4 regions of the Paenibacillus sp. GCM10012306 genome follow, and region 2 is predicted to be linked to each of the others. Evidence: predicted binding sites of a transcription regulator. Region 2 holds the regulator's gene; each other region holds the start of a gene.
What was found. Region 2 encodes Rex, which represses fermentation and respiration genes when NADH is low (regulators of the CRP and FNR family bind a similar motif). Its sites were predicted from a motif close to TTGTGAAATATTTCACAA; they were not measured.
Positions count from the first base shown of each region.

Region 1 (3,178 bases), on a different contig from region 2:
ACGGTGTAGATATTGACGATATCCGTGAATCCGGCATACATCTGCATGTTCGCGTCAATCGGCAGGCCCTTGATGAAGCTTGCAAAGACAACAGCCAGCAGGAATGGCGGAAGGAAGCTACCAAGGAAGATGCAGACATCCCAAGTTTTTTTCCAGGCCAGGGAATCGCGCTTGCCCCTGAATTCAAATGCTACACCCCGAGCGATCAGCGCCAACAGCGCGAACACAAAGGGAATATAGAATCCACTGAACAGCGTCGCATACCAGTTCGGAAAGGCCGCGAACATCGCGCCCGCACCAGTCAACAACCATACTTCATTGGCATCCCAGAATGGCCCGATCGAGTTGATCAGCACCCGGCGTTCCGTATCATTCTTGGCCAGGAACTGTGTTTCCATTCCTACGCCAAAGTCAAAACCCTCCAGGAAGAAGAACCCGATGAACAGAACCGCAATCAATACAAACCACAATTCATTAAGAGAAAGCATGGGATCCCTCCTTGTTATATGGATCATGCGAATCGCCGTGATCGTTATCCATCGCATAAGGACCTTTTTTGATAACTTTGATGAACAAGCCGACCAGTACCAGACCCAGAATTAAATAGATTGTTGTAAAAGAAATCACTGAGAACAGTACCTGTCCGCTAGTAATATTAGGCGACACACTGTCTTTGGTCTGCATCAAGCCAAATACGGTCCACGGCTGACGACCAAATTCGGTCATGATCCAGCCCGCTGTATTAGCGATTGGTGGAAGCAATAGTCCCCATAACATGAAGCGCATGAACCAGGTGTTCGGACGATCCATCTTTTTACGCCAAATCAAGTACATTGCATACAGACCAAGCACCATCATTAGCGTACCCGCAGCGACCATGATCCGGAAGCTCCAGAAGGTAGTCCGTACCGGAGGGATATAATCCCCAGGTCCATACTGCTGTTCATATTCTGCCTGCAATTGGTTCATCCCTTTAACTTCACCGGAGAACTTACTGTAAGACAGGAAGCTAAGCAAGTATGGGATTTTGAATTCACCACTGTTGGTCTTGTTCGTAGGGTCAATACTCGCCCACACCGTCCAAGGTGCAGGATCGCCGCTATCACCCCATAGTCCTTCAGAAGCCGCCATCTTCATCGGCTGAGTCTCTACCAGGTATTGTGCCTGGGCATGTCCTGCCACTGCTACACCCACAGAAGAGATAATGCCGACAATCGCCGCAATTTGGAAAGATTTCTTAAAGAAAGATACTTCCTGTTTCTTCAGCAGCTTGTAGGCACTGATACCCGTTACAAGGAACGCGCCTGTAGCGTAGGCCGCCAGCACCGTATGTGGGAACTCCACCAGCAATTGTCCGTTCGTAATGAGAGCGAAGATGTCATTCATTTCTGCACGCCCATTGTTGATCTCGAAGCCCACCGGATGCTGCATGAAAGAGTTCGCCGCTAAGATCCAGAAGGCTGACAGCATCGTACCGAGCGCAACCATCCAGATGGAGAGCAGATGCACCTTCTTAGAGACTTTGTCCCAACCGAAGATCCACAGCCCGATAAATGTAGACTCCAGAAAAAAGGCCAGAAGAGCTTCCACGGCCAGTGGTGCACCGAACACGTCACCGACGAATCGTGAATAATCTGACCAGTTCATCCCGAACTGGAACTCCTGCAGAATACCTGTAACTACCCCGACCGCAAAATTTATGAGGAACAGCTTTCCCCAGAATTGCGCCATTCTCTTGTACTCTTCATCGCCTTTTCTTACATACATAGTCTCCATGATCGCAATCAAAAGCGCTAGCCCAATAGACACTGGCACAAAGAAATAGTGAAAAATTGTCGTCGACGCAAATTGAATACGTGACAGCATGATTGTATCCATATTTCTCCCCTTCCCTTTCCCTTATCAATACGTCTATTTTGTCAAAAATTTTAAGGGTAACGTGTGATGTAAATCACATTATACGCTCTAATTTAGCTATAAAAATATAAATTTTGTGACAAATATCACAAAGTAGTGACAAGAAAGCAAAAAAAATAAGACGGTTTAACCGTCTTGGAGTTTGTGCGTTATTCTATACTAGGCTTGGCTCATAAAGGCGCCCGTCACGTAATGGAAATACCTTTCTTCAGCGACTTTAGATCACCGTTGGAATTGAGCAGCAGCGGCAGCATCTTCATACTGCGGACCATCGGAGCGTTGCAGAGACGACAAGAAGGTACAGTGTCAAAAGCAAAATTGTCCCTCATCCATCCATTGCACCCCTCGTTCGTACAGGCCCAAATCGCGGTATTCTCTTCCGGGATTTCCTCCACGGGTTTCTTCCGGTAGTTCATTGCCGTTCCTCCTTCCTTTATGCCACAAGTGGATTAACGATACATGATACCCCAAAATGTTAAGATTTATGCTTACACCTCTATAATAATAAGAAAAGCCCCAATACGGAGCCTTTACATAGGTGTTGAATTCTGTTAAAAAAAGACCGTCCCAACTTTCAACAAGCGGGGACGGTATCTTCTATTATTACAGTTTTACAACGTTTTCGGCTTGTGGACCACGGTTGCCTTGAACAACGTTGAATTCAACGCGTTGGCCTTCGTCCAAAGTTTTGAAGCCTTCGCCAGTGATCGCACTGAAGTGTACGAATACGTCGCTACCGCCTTCAACTTCGATAAATCCGAATCCTTTTTCAGCGTTGAACCATTTAACTGTACCTGTTTGCATGTGTGTAACCTCCACAAATTTAAATTAATATGTTCTTTTTATCTTCAAACAAAGAAAAAATTCACACATTGAAAAAGGTTGTATATTACTTAAATTGACAGCCCTTTTCAACGCGAGAATTAGGTATCAAATGTATGATTGTTTTCATAGTACCACACCTGCGGAGTAAAGGCAAGCTGACCCATCCGAATATCTCCGTTTTTTCCCACAAAAGGCTGACTTCCCAATGTAAGGGCTGTCAGCCTGTCTGGTCATGACTGCTGTATCATTATATACCATTTCTGAAGGTTTTATTCCTCAGGTTTCTCCAAAAGTTTTACCGAGACCTGCTTCAGAACCCCATTTCTGTAAAAAGTGATCTGCAATTCGTCACCGATCTTGGTGTGATTATACAAATACTTCCGCAGTGAAAGGGTAGAAGTAATCGGCTCTCCGTCAAATTTTGTGATAACGTCAT
Region 1 is NZ_JBHRYW010000004.1:54,170-57,347, reverse strand. Features, by position in the region: gene cydB (cytochrome d ubiquinol oxidase subunit II) at 1-488, opposite strand, end outside; gene ACFORK_RS11145 (cytochrome ubiquinol oxidase subunit I) at 475-1,878, opposite strand; gene ACFORK_RS11140 (cold-shock protein) at 2,103-2,333, opposite strand; gene ACFORK_RS11135 (cold-shock protein) at 2,521-2,721, opposite strand; gene ACFORK_RS11130 (S1C family serine protease) at 3,012-3,178, opposite strand, start outside.
Region 1: ACFORK_RS11145 (cytochrome ubiquinol oxidase subunit I) is a predicted target of Rex. The motif match lies at 1,992-2,009, and genes of this name have one in related genera.

Region 2 (3,178 bases):
GGAGGCAGCGGTGACCACACGCGGACGAATGCTGGTGCTGTTCACCTCTTACCGCATGCTGCGCCAGGTCTATGATCCCCTGAAGGAAGCTCTGGCTTCACAGGATATCAGCGTACTGGGGCAGGGAGTGGAGGGCGGAAGCCGCAGCAAGCTGATCCGTCGATTTCAGGACAGCAGCGCTGCAGTGCTGCTTGGTACAAGCAGCTTCTGGGAAGGCGTAGACATTCCCGGCGATGCGTTAACTTGCCTGGCCATCGTCAGGCTGCCGTTTCAGCCGCCGAATCATCCGCTGGCGGAGGCCAAGGCTGAACTGCTTCAAGCGCAGAAGAAGAACCCGTTCATGAAGCTCTCCGTGCCGCAGGCGGTCATCCGCTTCAAGCAGGGCTTCGGTCGTCTCGTTCGGACGGCACAAGACCGGGGAATCGTTATTGTTTATGATACCAGGGTTATTGAGTCCTATTACGGTAAATATTTTCTGTATTCGCTGCCTGGTCCCAAGATGGAGCATATGAAGACTGAGCAGATGGTTCCCCGAATTGCAGAATGGCTGGAGGAAGGAGGCATTTAATGCCTCTTTCATTCAGTCTATAATGCGTTATTTTTCAACAATCGGATTAATCTATATTTACCATCATTCGGAAAATATAGGGCGAGAAAATGCTGTTCGTTGGGGAGACCAGGTTATTTTCCATTGGTTCAAGAAGGATGGTATAAGGGATGAATGGACTTGCGCCCTAAAGCCCTAACTTCATAGCGCCTCATCTTTTGTTTGAATTTTAATTTAACTTAATCTAGGAGGAGAAAACATGAAATCGGATAAAATCTCGGAGGCGGTGGTACGCAGACTTCCAGTATACCTGCGGTTCCTCAACGATCTCCAAAAACGTGAAATCTCGACAGTTTCTTCTCAAGAACTTGGTCAGAAGCTAGATCTTAACCCGGCCCAGATCCGCAAGGATCTGGCTTATTTTGGCGACTTCGGCCGTAAAGGCATCGGTTATGATGTGTCTTATCTCATTGAGAAGATCCGTCATATCCTGAAACTGGATCAGCAAATTAACGTGGCTTTGGTAGGCGCCGGTAATCTTGGACATGCTTTGTCCAACTACAATGCTTACTTGAAGGACACGATGAAAATAACCGCCATTTTTGATTCGTATGAGCCCAAGGTAGGGCAGAAAATCAACTCGCTCACGGTACAGCCGATGAAGGAACTGGGCAGCACTATTCGTGAGCAGGGCATCCGTATCGGCATTATTACCGTACCGGATACCGAAGCGCAGAATGTAGCAGATATTCTGGTGGAATCCGGGATTGAAGCGATTTTGAACTTTGCACCTGTGATTCTGAAAACACCATCCCAGATCCGAGTCCATGCAGCGGACTTTACAACGGATTTGCAAAGCCTTGCTTATTATTTGCAGGATGGAAAGGAAGAGCTTGGGCATGAGCAGCAGTAAGATTCTGATCCGTAACGGGAGATTTCTTGTGCCTGGGGCTCCTCTTTCTGTGTTGAACGGCTATATGATCATAGAGGATGATCTCATCACATACATAGGTGAAGAAGAGCCGTGTCTTGAAGAAGAGGTGCAGGTGATCGATGGTAACCGCTTGCTGTTCATGCCTGGTCTGGTGAATACCCATGGCCATGCGGCGATGTCGCTGCTGCGCGGCTATGGCGATGACCGAACTCTTCAGGTCTGGCTGCAGGAGAAAATGTGGCCGATGGAGGGCAAGTTTACCCCGGACGATATCTACTGGGGAAGCTCGCTGGCTATCTTGGAAATGATGAAGGGTGGCACGACGACCTTTCTTGACATGTATGACAAAATGGATCGGGTGGCTGAGATCACGCAGCAGTCCGGCATGCGCGGGGTGCTGACACGAGGGGTTATCGGCTTATGTCCGCCAGAGGTACAGGATGCGAAGCTGGCTGATGCTGTCCAGTTCGCCCGTGATTGGAATGGCAAGGCAGACGGCAGAATTACAACGATGCTGTCGCCGCATTCCCCGTATACGTGTCCGCCGGAATTTATAGTCAAGTTCGTGCAGGCTGCCCATGACCTGGATCTACCGCTGCATACGCATATGTCGGAGACGAAGCGGGAAGTGGAGCAGAATGTTGAGGATTATGGACTGCGCCCTGTTGCACACTTGGAACAGCTGGGAATGTTCACACGACCGTCTCTGGTCGCGCATGGCGTGCATTTGAATGACGAGGAGATCGGTATTCTGGCCCGTCACCATGTCGGCGTCTCCCACAACCCTGGGAGCAACCTGAAGCTGGCCAGCGGCATTGCCCGGGTTATCGATCTGCTGAATGCAGGCGTTACTGTATCACTGGGTACGGACAGTGCAGCCAGCAACAATAATCTGGATTTGTTCGAAGAGATGCGTTTGGCAGCGCTCATTCATAAGGGCTTCAGCGGAGACCCAACAGCTGTTCCGGCTGCAGAGGCCCTGCGGATGGCAACGGAGTACGGTGCGAAATCACTCTTCCTGAATAGCGTGGGCAAGCTTGCCCCAGGCATGAAAGCAGACTTCATTGCCATTGATATCGATCAGCCGCATTTGCTGCCGCATACGGACCTGATTTCACATGCGGTATACTCAGCCAGTGCCAAAGACGTGCTCCATGTCTGGGTGAACGGACAGCAGATTGTAAAGAACGGAGAATGCCTGACGCTGGATGAAGAAGCTATTCGTCGTAAGGCGCAGGAAGCTTTTGTAGGCCTGTTGAATCGGTAGGCAAGGATCGGCAGAACCGCCGTGGAACATGTAGAAAGGAAGCTGTAACTTGAAAAAGAGGAAAAAATGGATCCTGCTAGGAGTGGCACTGTTTCTGCTCCTGCTGCTTGGCCTAAGCCAGTTCTATGCTTTTATCATGAAGGACCAATGGAAAGAACGGGATGCAGCCAAGGAGGTTGCCCTAAGTCGAGCAGGCTTAACTCAAGTAGAGAAGGCCCAGAAATCGGTCTGGGACGAAAACTCGTTGTATTGGGTGCTAACAGGGAAAAATGAGGCGGGTACCGAACTGATGGTGTGGGTCCGCTTTACAACGGACGGTAAGGTTGCTGAAGGCGACAACGTGGTATTCAGCGAAGAACTGAGCAAGGGCACATCGGAGGCAAAAATCAGGTCCATCATCAGCGCACAGCTTCCGGATATTAAAATTCAA
Region 2 is NZ_JBHRYW010000002.1:82,374-85,551, forward strand. Features, by position in the region: gene dinG (ATP-dependent DNA helicase DinG) at 1-568, shown strand, start outside; gene ACFORK_RS04135 (redox-sensing transcriptional repressor Rex) at 807-1,460, shown strand; gene ACFORK_RS04140 (amidohydrolase) at 1,447-2,748, shown strand; gene ACFORK_RS04145 (cell wall elongation regulator TseB-like domain-containing protein) at 2,798-3,178, shown strand, end outside.

Region 3 (3,178 bases), on a different contig from region 2:
TTAACCCTGTCCTGCAGAATCAGTTCATCATTGATGGCAAAGTGTATGGCGTAACACAAAAAGGTTATGTTACCACTACAATGATCAACAGAAAGCTGCTTGATGACAAAGGCGTGGCTGTTCCTCCACTTGACTGGACTTGGGACGATATGCTGAACACTGCCAAGGGCGTAGCGGATACTAAAAAAGGTATCTCCGGTATTGCTCCAATGGGTAAAGGTAATGAAGCAGGCTGGAACTGGACCAACTTCCTGTTCGAAGCAGGTGGAGAAATCCAAAATATTGACGGCGGCAAGGTTGTGGCTACATTCAACTCCGACGCTGGTGTGAAAGCACTGGACTTCTATAAGAAGCTTAGATGGGAAGCTAATGCTATTCCTCAAGACTGGGCACTTGGCTGGGGCGATGCTGTAGGCGCATTCCAACAAAGCCGTACTGCAATGGTTATGGCTGGTTCTGACGGCGTTATCGAGCAAGCTCTGAACCAAGGTGGTCTGAAACCTGAAGAAGTATTGACGTACCCAATGCCTGCTGCTGAAAAAGGCGGCAAGCACACAGGCGTACTGGGTGGCGATTATCTTGTAATCAACCCGAATGCAACGAAAGACGAGCAAGAAATGGCGTTCCGTTACATCACATTCGATTACTTCTCTGACAAGGGTCTGGATGCACTTGATGCGGTAATCAAGCAACGTCAGGCTGACGGTAAATTCTTCATTCCGCCGCTCCTTGACTACTTCTCCGCTGATTCCGAATTCGGTAAGAAGACTAAAGCTGTCTATGACAAGTACACTAACGTTTATCAATACAATCCAGAAATCATGAACCTGCTGGATGGTAAGCCAGAAGCTCAGTACAATACTCAGGACTACTATGCAACTATGTCCAATGTCATTCAAGAGCTGTTCTCCAAAAAAGGAACAGATTCCAAAGCTCAGCTTGATGCTGCTGCTAAAACAGTCCAAGAGAAATTCTTCGATGGAATCAAAGTACAATAATCAGATGTCAGTGTAATCACTGTAACTGAATAGCACGAACAAAGGGATGTTCCAAAAGCCATGTAGATGGTGAGGAACATCCCTTTTTTGCTGGCAATGAATGAATTTGAAAAGAGTGGTTCCGGAGGAGATAGAGAGGAAAGTGAGTTGTGAACCTTTTGTGATTCGTAGAGTGTTGAATGGAGAGCAGGATGTCTTTTTAGTTCCACATAAATAAGGGGGAAGTTGGATGGAAAGGGTGAAATCAGGTGAATTAAACCATTTTTTAAATAAAATATGGTTATAAATCCTAAATATGATTGAATGAAAGCGCTTTGAAACACGTCAAAAAAACTTTATACTTTGTGAAAGATTTCACTATACAAGACGAAAAGTATGTGATAATATGAACATGTAGAGAAAAACAACTCAAAAATTGACAGGAGGACGAGGGACATGGCAGTTAAAAATGAAGTGCCCGCCCAAGTGAAGCAACCAACAGCTGAGGAATATATTCAGACTCTGGTAGATAAAGCCAAGAAGGCTCAAGAAGCGTACATGAAGCTGGATCAAGAGCAGGTCAACACAATCGTTCATGCAATGGCGTTGGCAGGACTCGACAAGCACATGTATCTGGCGAAACTGGCCGTTGAAGAAACAGGTCGAGGCGTCTACGAAGACAAAATCACGAAGAACATTTTCGCAACAGAATATATCTGGCACGGAATTAAATATGATAAGACCGTAGGGGTCATCGAAGACAACTCCTACGAAAGTTTCCAAAAGATCGCCGAACCGGTCGGGATCGTTATGGGTATCACACCGGTAACCAATCCAACATCCACCACGATGTTTAAAGCTCTGATCGCCGCTAAGACACGTAACCCTATTATATTTGGTTTTCATCCATCTGCGCAAGAGTGTAGTGCAGCATCCGCCAAAATTCTACATGACGCAGCAGTAAAAGCTGGCGCACCTGAGAACTGTATCCAATGGATCGAAATGCCAACGATGGACAAAACAAACGCATTGATGAATAACCCTGACGTTGCACTGATTCTGGCAACAGGCGGATCGGCCATGGTTAAAGCGGCTTATAGCTGTGGTAAACCGGCTCTGGGCGTAGGTCCTGGTAACGTACCTGCCTTTATCGAGAAGAGTGCTAACATCGACCAAGCGGTAACTGACATAATCCTTTCGAAAACATTCGATAACGGTATGATCTGTGCATCCGAACAAGCGGTTATTATTGAAGAAGCTATTTTTGACCAAGTGAAGAAGAAAATGATTGCGAACGGATGTTACTTCGTTAACAAAGAAGAAGCTGCTAAGCTGACTTCCGGTGCAATGAACGTTGAAAAATGTGCAGTGAACCCGGCAATTGTTGGTCAATCTGCAACGAAGATCGCGGAAATGTGCGGTATTCAAGTGCCAGCAGGCACCAAAATCCTGGTAGCTGAACTTGAAGGCGTAGGAACAAAATTCCCATTGTCTGCAGAGAAGCTGAGTCCGGTACTGGCTTGCTATAAAGTTAAGAATGCTGATCAAGGTATCGAACGTGCTGCCGAGATCGTTGAGTTCGGAGGCATGGGCCACAGCTCGGCTATCCACTCGAACAATGAAGAAGTGATCATGAAGTTCTCGAACCGTCTGCAAACCGGACGTATTCTGGTGAACTCGCCATCGACACACGGTGCCATCGGCGATATTTACAACACTAATATCCCTTCGCTGACACTGGGCTGTGGATCTTACGGACGCAACTCGGTATCGCAAAACGTGACTGCCATCAATCTGATCAACGTGAAAAGGGTGAATCGTCGTACCGTGAATATGCAATGGTTTAAAGTACCCGACAAGATCTATTTCGAAAAAGGTGCAACACAATACCTTGCCAAAATGCCTGATATTACACGCGTTGCGATTATCACAGACCCTATGATGGTGAAACTGGGTTACGTGGAAAGAGTTGAGCACTATCTGCGTCAACGTCAAACACCAGTAGCTATCGAAGTGTTCTCGGAAGTAGAACCAGATCCTTCGACCACTACAGTGGAAAAAGGTACGGCTATGATGAACAGATTCCAACCGGACTGCATCATTGCTCTCGGCGGCGGTTCCCCTATGGACGCAGCTAAAGGTATGTGGTTGTTCTACGAACACCCAGACGCTGACTTTAACGGTCTGAAACAAAAATTCAT
Region 3 is NZ_JBHRYW010000001.1:683,773-686,950, forward strand. Features, by position in the region: gene ACFORK_RS03015 (ABC transporter substrate-binding protein) at 1-998, shown strand, start outside; gene adhE (bifunctional acetaldehyde-CoA/alcohol dehydrogenase) at 1,434-3,178, shown strand, end outside.
Region 3: adhE (bifunctional acetaldehyde-CoA/alcohol dehydrogenase) is a predicted target of Rex. The motif match lies at 1,341-1,358, and genes of this name have one in related genera.

Region 4 (3,178 bases), on a different contig from region 2:
ACGAATCAGTGAAGTACCCGTTCCAGTGATTTTCTTCAGGATAGCATTGTCATTGTTCATCTCACCAAGAGCAGCTGCCGGGGAAGCGTAGAACTTCTCCTTTACGTGCGTCATTCCATGCAGACCAAGGCCATGGCTTTCCTTCGCAGTACGCTTAACCTGTGCAGGATAGGTGTTCATTTTGGGACCCAGCATGAAGAATGTGGCCTTTACCTTATATTTGGCCAGGATATCAAGCAACTGAGTAGTGGTAGCCGATGGTCCATCGTCAAAGGTCATATATACTGTTGTTCCCGGCTTTCCTGAATGGTCAGGTGTAGCTGTTGGGGTCTGTGCACCAGTCCCTGTCTTCGGCTGCAGTTCCTTCTTATACTGATTAATAAATGCCGTATCACTCAGTTTGGCTGTACTGTTCTGTACTCTCAGTAAATATTGCTCCGGCACATAGGAAATAGTATAACCTAGCAGTGCTGAAATCCGTACTGGAACCATGAGCTTACCAGCACGCTCGAAGGTATCCATTGCGACCTTGCTTCCATTGTTCAGAGTAGCTGTAGTATGGTTATTCAGCAGCTTGAGCGAAGAGCCACTGGCAACCACACTGATTCCATCTGATAGTCCGTTCAGCGTCCAGCCCAATTCCTGCGCCAAATCGCGCAGCGGAACATAATAAGAATCTTTTACTGATACAGCCTCGATTCCGGTCAGTTTATCATTAACCCCTAGCTTCAGGGATTGCATGCCAGCGGCCTCACCTTCACGAACCCATCCCAAACTTACGAAAAATGCAATAAATAATAGCAACAACTTTTTAGTAGACACCGGCAGGATCTCCCTATCTATGTATATTTTCTATTACTGTACCATAGATACATAGAATGAAATTTGAGAGATTGTAACCAACCGCATAAAAAATTGTTACCAATTAGACACTATATCGGATTCATTATATTTTCATAAAAAATAACGCAACTTTCGTCGAATCCTGTCACAGCAATAAAAAAGCGGTTAAAAACCGCATATTTGGAGCAAAATAATTGTGGCGAAATTAGTAACATTAGTGAATTATTGAACAAATTTCGAACAATTAAAAATCTCCCTAAAGTAGCGTCACTACAGTGATCTATATCACACCTTAGAAACATTGTAACAAATCTAACACAAATATTTAACGATATCGCCATATTTGAGGACTTAAATAGGAAAAATGATAAAATATGTCTTTTGCAATCTACCCTCGGACTTCTTACTATATATAGAGGTTAATGATTTCGGCTAATGATAAGAATTATTGAAGGAAGGAGTTCAACATGAACAAAAAAGGGCCGTTATACGCTTTGTTCCTCAGCCTGATTCTCCTCCTGCCGGGTTGCAGTTCGCTAACTGTATTGAACCCGAAAGGTCCGGCTGCGAGAACGCTATCAGACACGATCATCCTCTCCATACTGGTGATGCTCGGTGTTCTGGCTGTTGTCTACATTTTATACGTCTTTGTCCTTGTGAAGTACCGCGCAAAGAAGAGCAACGAGGGGTACGTTCCACCGCATGAAGAGGGCAACAAATGGCTGGAGGCGGTTTGGATCGCCATTCCAATCGTCATCGTCACTATCCTCTCTGTAATCACAGTAAAATCCACCAGCGCTGTAGAAAATGTCCCTAAGGACTATAAAAATATTAAGCCGCTGGTCATCTATGCTTCCTCTTCCAACTGGAAATGGCATTTCAGCTATCCTGAAGAAGGTATCGAAACGGTGAATTACGTGAATATTCCTGTACACCGTCCGGTTGAATTCCGCCTGTATTCGTTCACTTCGATCTCAAGTTTCTGGATTCCACAGCTTGCGGGACAGAAATATGCGATGAACGACATGTTAACCCAGCTTAATCTAGTAGCTGATACGGCTGGCTCTTTTATCGGAAAGAACTCGAACTTTAACGGTAAAGGTTTTGCCCACATGGAATTCGAAGCTCTGGCTATGACAGAGAAAGAATATGATGGCTGGGTAAAAGATGTTAAAGAAACCGCACAGCCGCTGAAAGAGGATGAATTCAAGGATTTGCTGAAGACCGAATTTGTTGGACGCAAAACCTACTCTTCCACCCACTTAGACTTCAGTCCGCCGCCAGGCAATCATGGTGATCATATGAGCCATGACGGCATGGAAATGGATATGGATAACGGCAATATGGAGCATAAGGAGAACAAGAAAGTTCATCCATCTCCAGCGCCTTCTAGTGAGACCATATTTGACGGCAAACCTGATACGGAGGTTCAGCCAGTGCCAACCTCTTCGGAAGCCGAGAGTAAACACGAAGGACACCACTAGGCTTTATTGCCAGTGTGAATACCTGAAAGGAGTCATCCCTAATGGATTTGGAAAAGTTTAAGGTTCACGGTGGGGTCCTAATCTACGGAGCAATGGTCAGTATTGCGCTGGCCACGCTAGCGATTATCATTGGACTAACCGTTTTCAAAAAGTGGGGCTACCTGTGGCGTGAATGGTTGACTACAGTTGACCATAAGCGCATCGGGGTCATGTATATCCTGGCTGCCCTGCTGATGCTATTCCGCGGCGGTATCGACGCGATTATGATGCGTCTGCAGACCGCAGCGCCAGATATGAAATTTCTCGACGCACAGCACTATAACGAGGTCTTTACCACACACGGACTGATCATGATTCTCTTCATGGCCATGCCGTTTATCATCGGTCTGATGAACGTTATCGTACCGCTGCAAATCGGCGCAAGAGACGTGGCATTCCCGCGTCTGAACGCTGTCAGCTTCTGGCTCTTCTTCTTTGGAGCGATGCTGCTGAATATCTCCTTTGTTATCGGGGGATCACCGGATGCCGGCTGGTCCGCATACTTCCCACTCGCTAGCATTGAGTTCAGCCCAACGGTAGGTAACAACTACTACTCGCTCGCACTGCAGATTTCTGGTATCGGTACAATGCTAACAGGGGTCAACTTCATCGTGACTATCCTGAAGATGCGTGCCCCAGGCATGAAGTTGATGCGTATGCCAATGTTCACCTGGTCTGTTCTGATCACCAACGTTATCATCGTATTCGCCTTCCCGGTGCTTACGGTAGCACTGGCGCTGATGATGTTCGACCGGTTGTTCGGCTCTCAATTCTTTACGATGGCCAACGGCGGTATGGATATGCTATGGGCC
Region 4 is NZ_JBHRYW010000017.1:17,565-20,742, forward strand. Features, by position in the region: gene ACFORK_RS26240 (polysaccharide deacetylase family protein) at 1-822, opposite strand, end outside; gene qoxA (cytochrome aa3 quinol oxidase subunit II) at 1,311-2,327, shown strand; gene qoxB (cytochrome aa3 quinol oxidase subunit I) at 2,369-3,178, shown strand, end outside.
Region 4: qoxA (cytochrome aa3 quinol oxidase subunit II) is a predicted target of Rex. The motif match lies at 1,059-1,076, and genes of this name have one in related genera.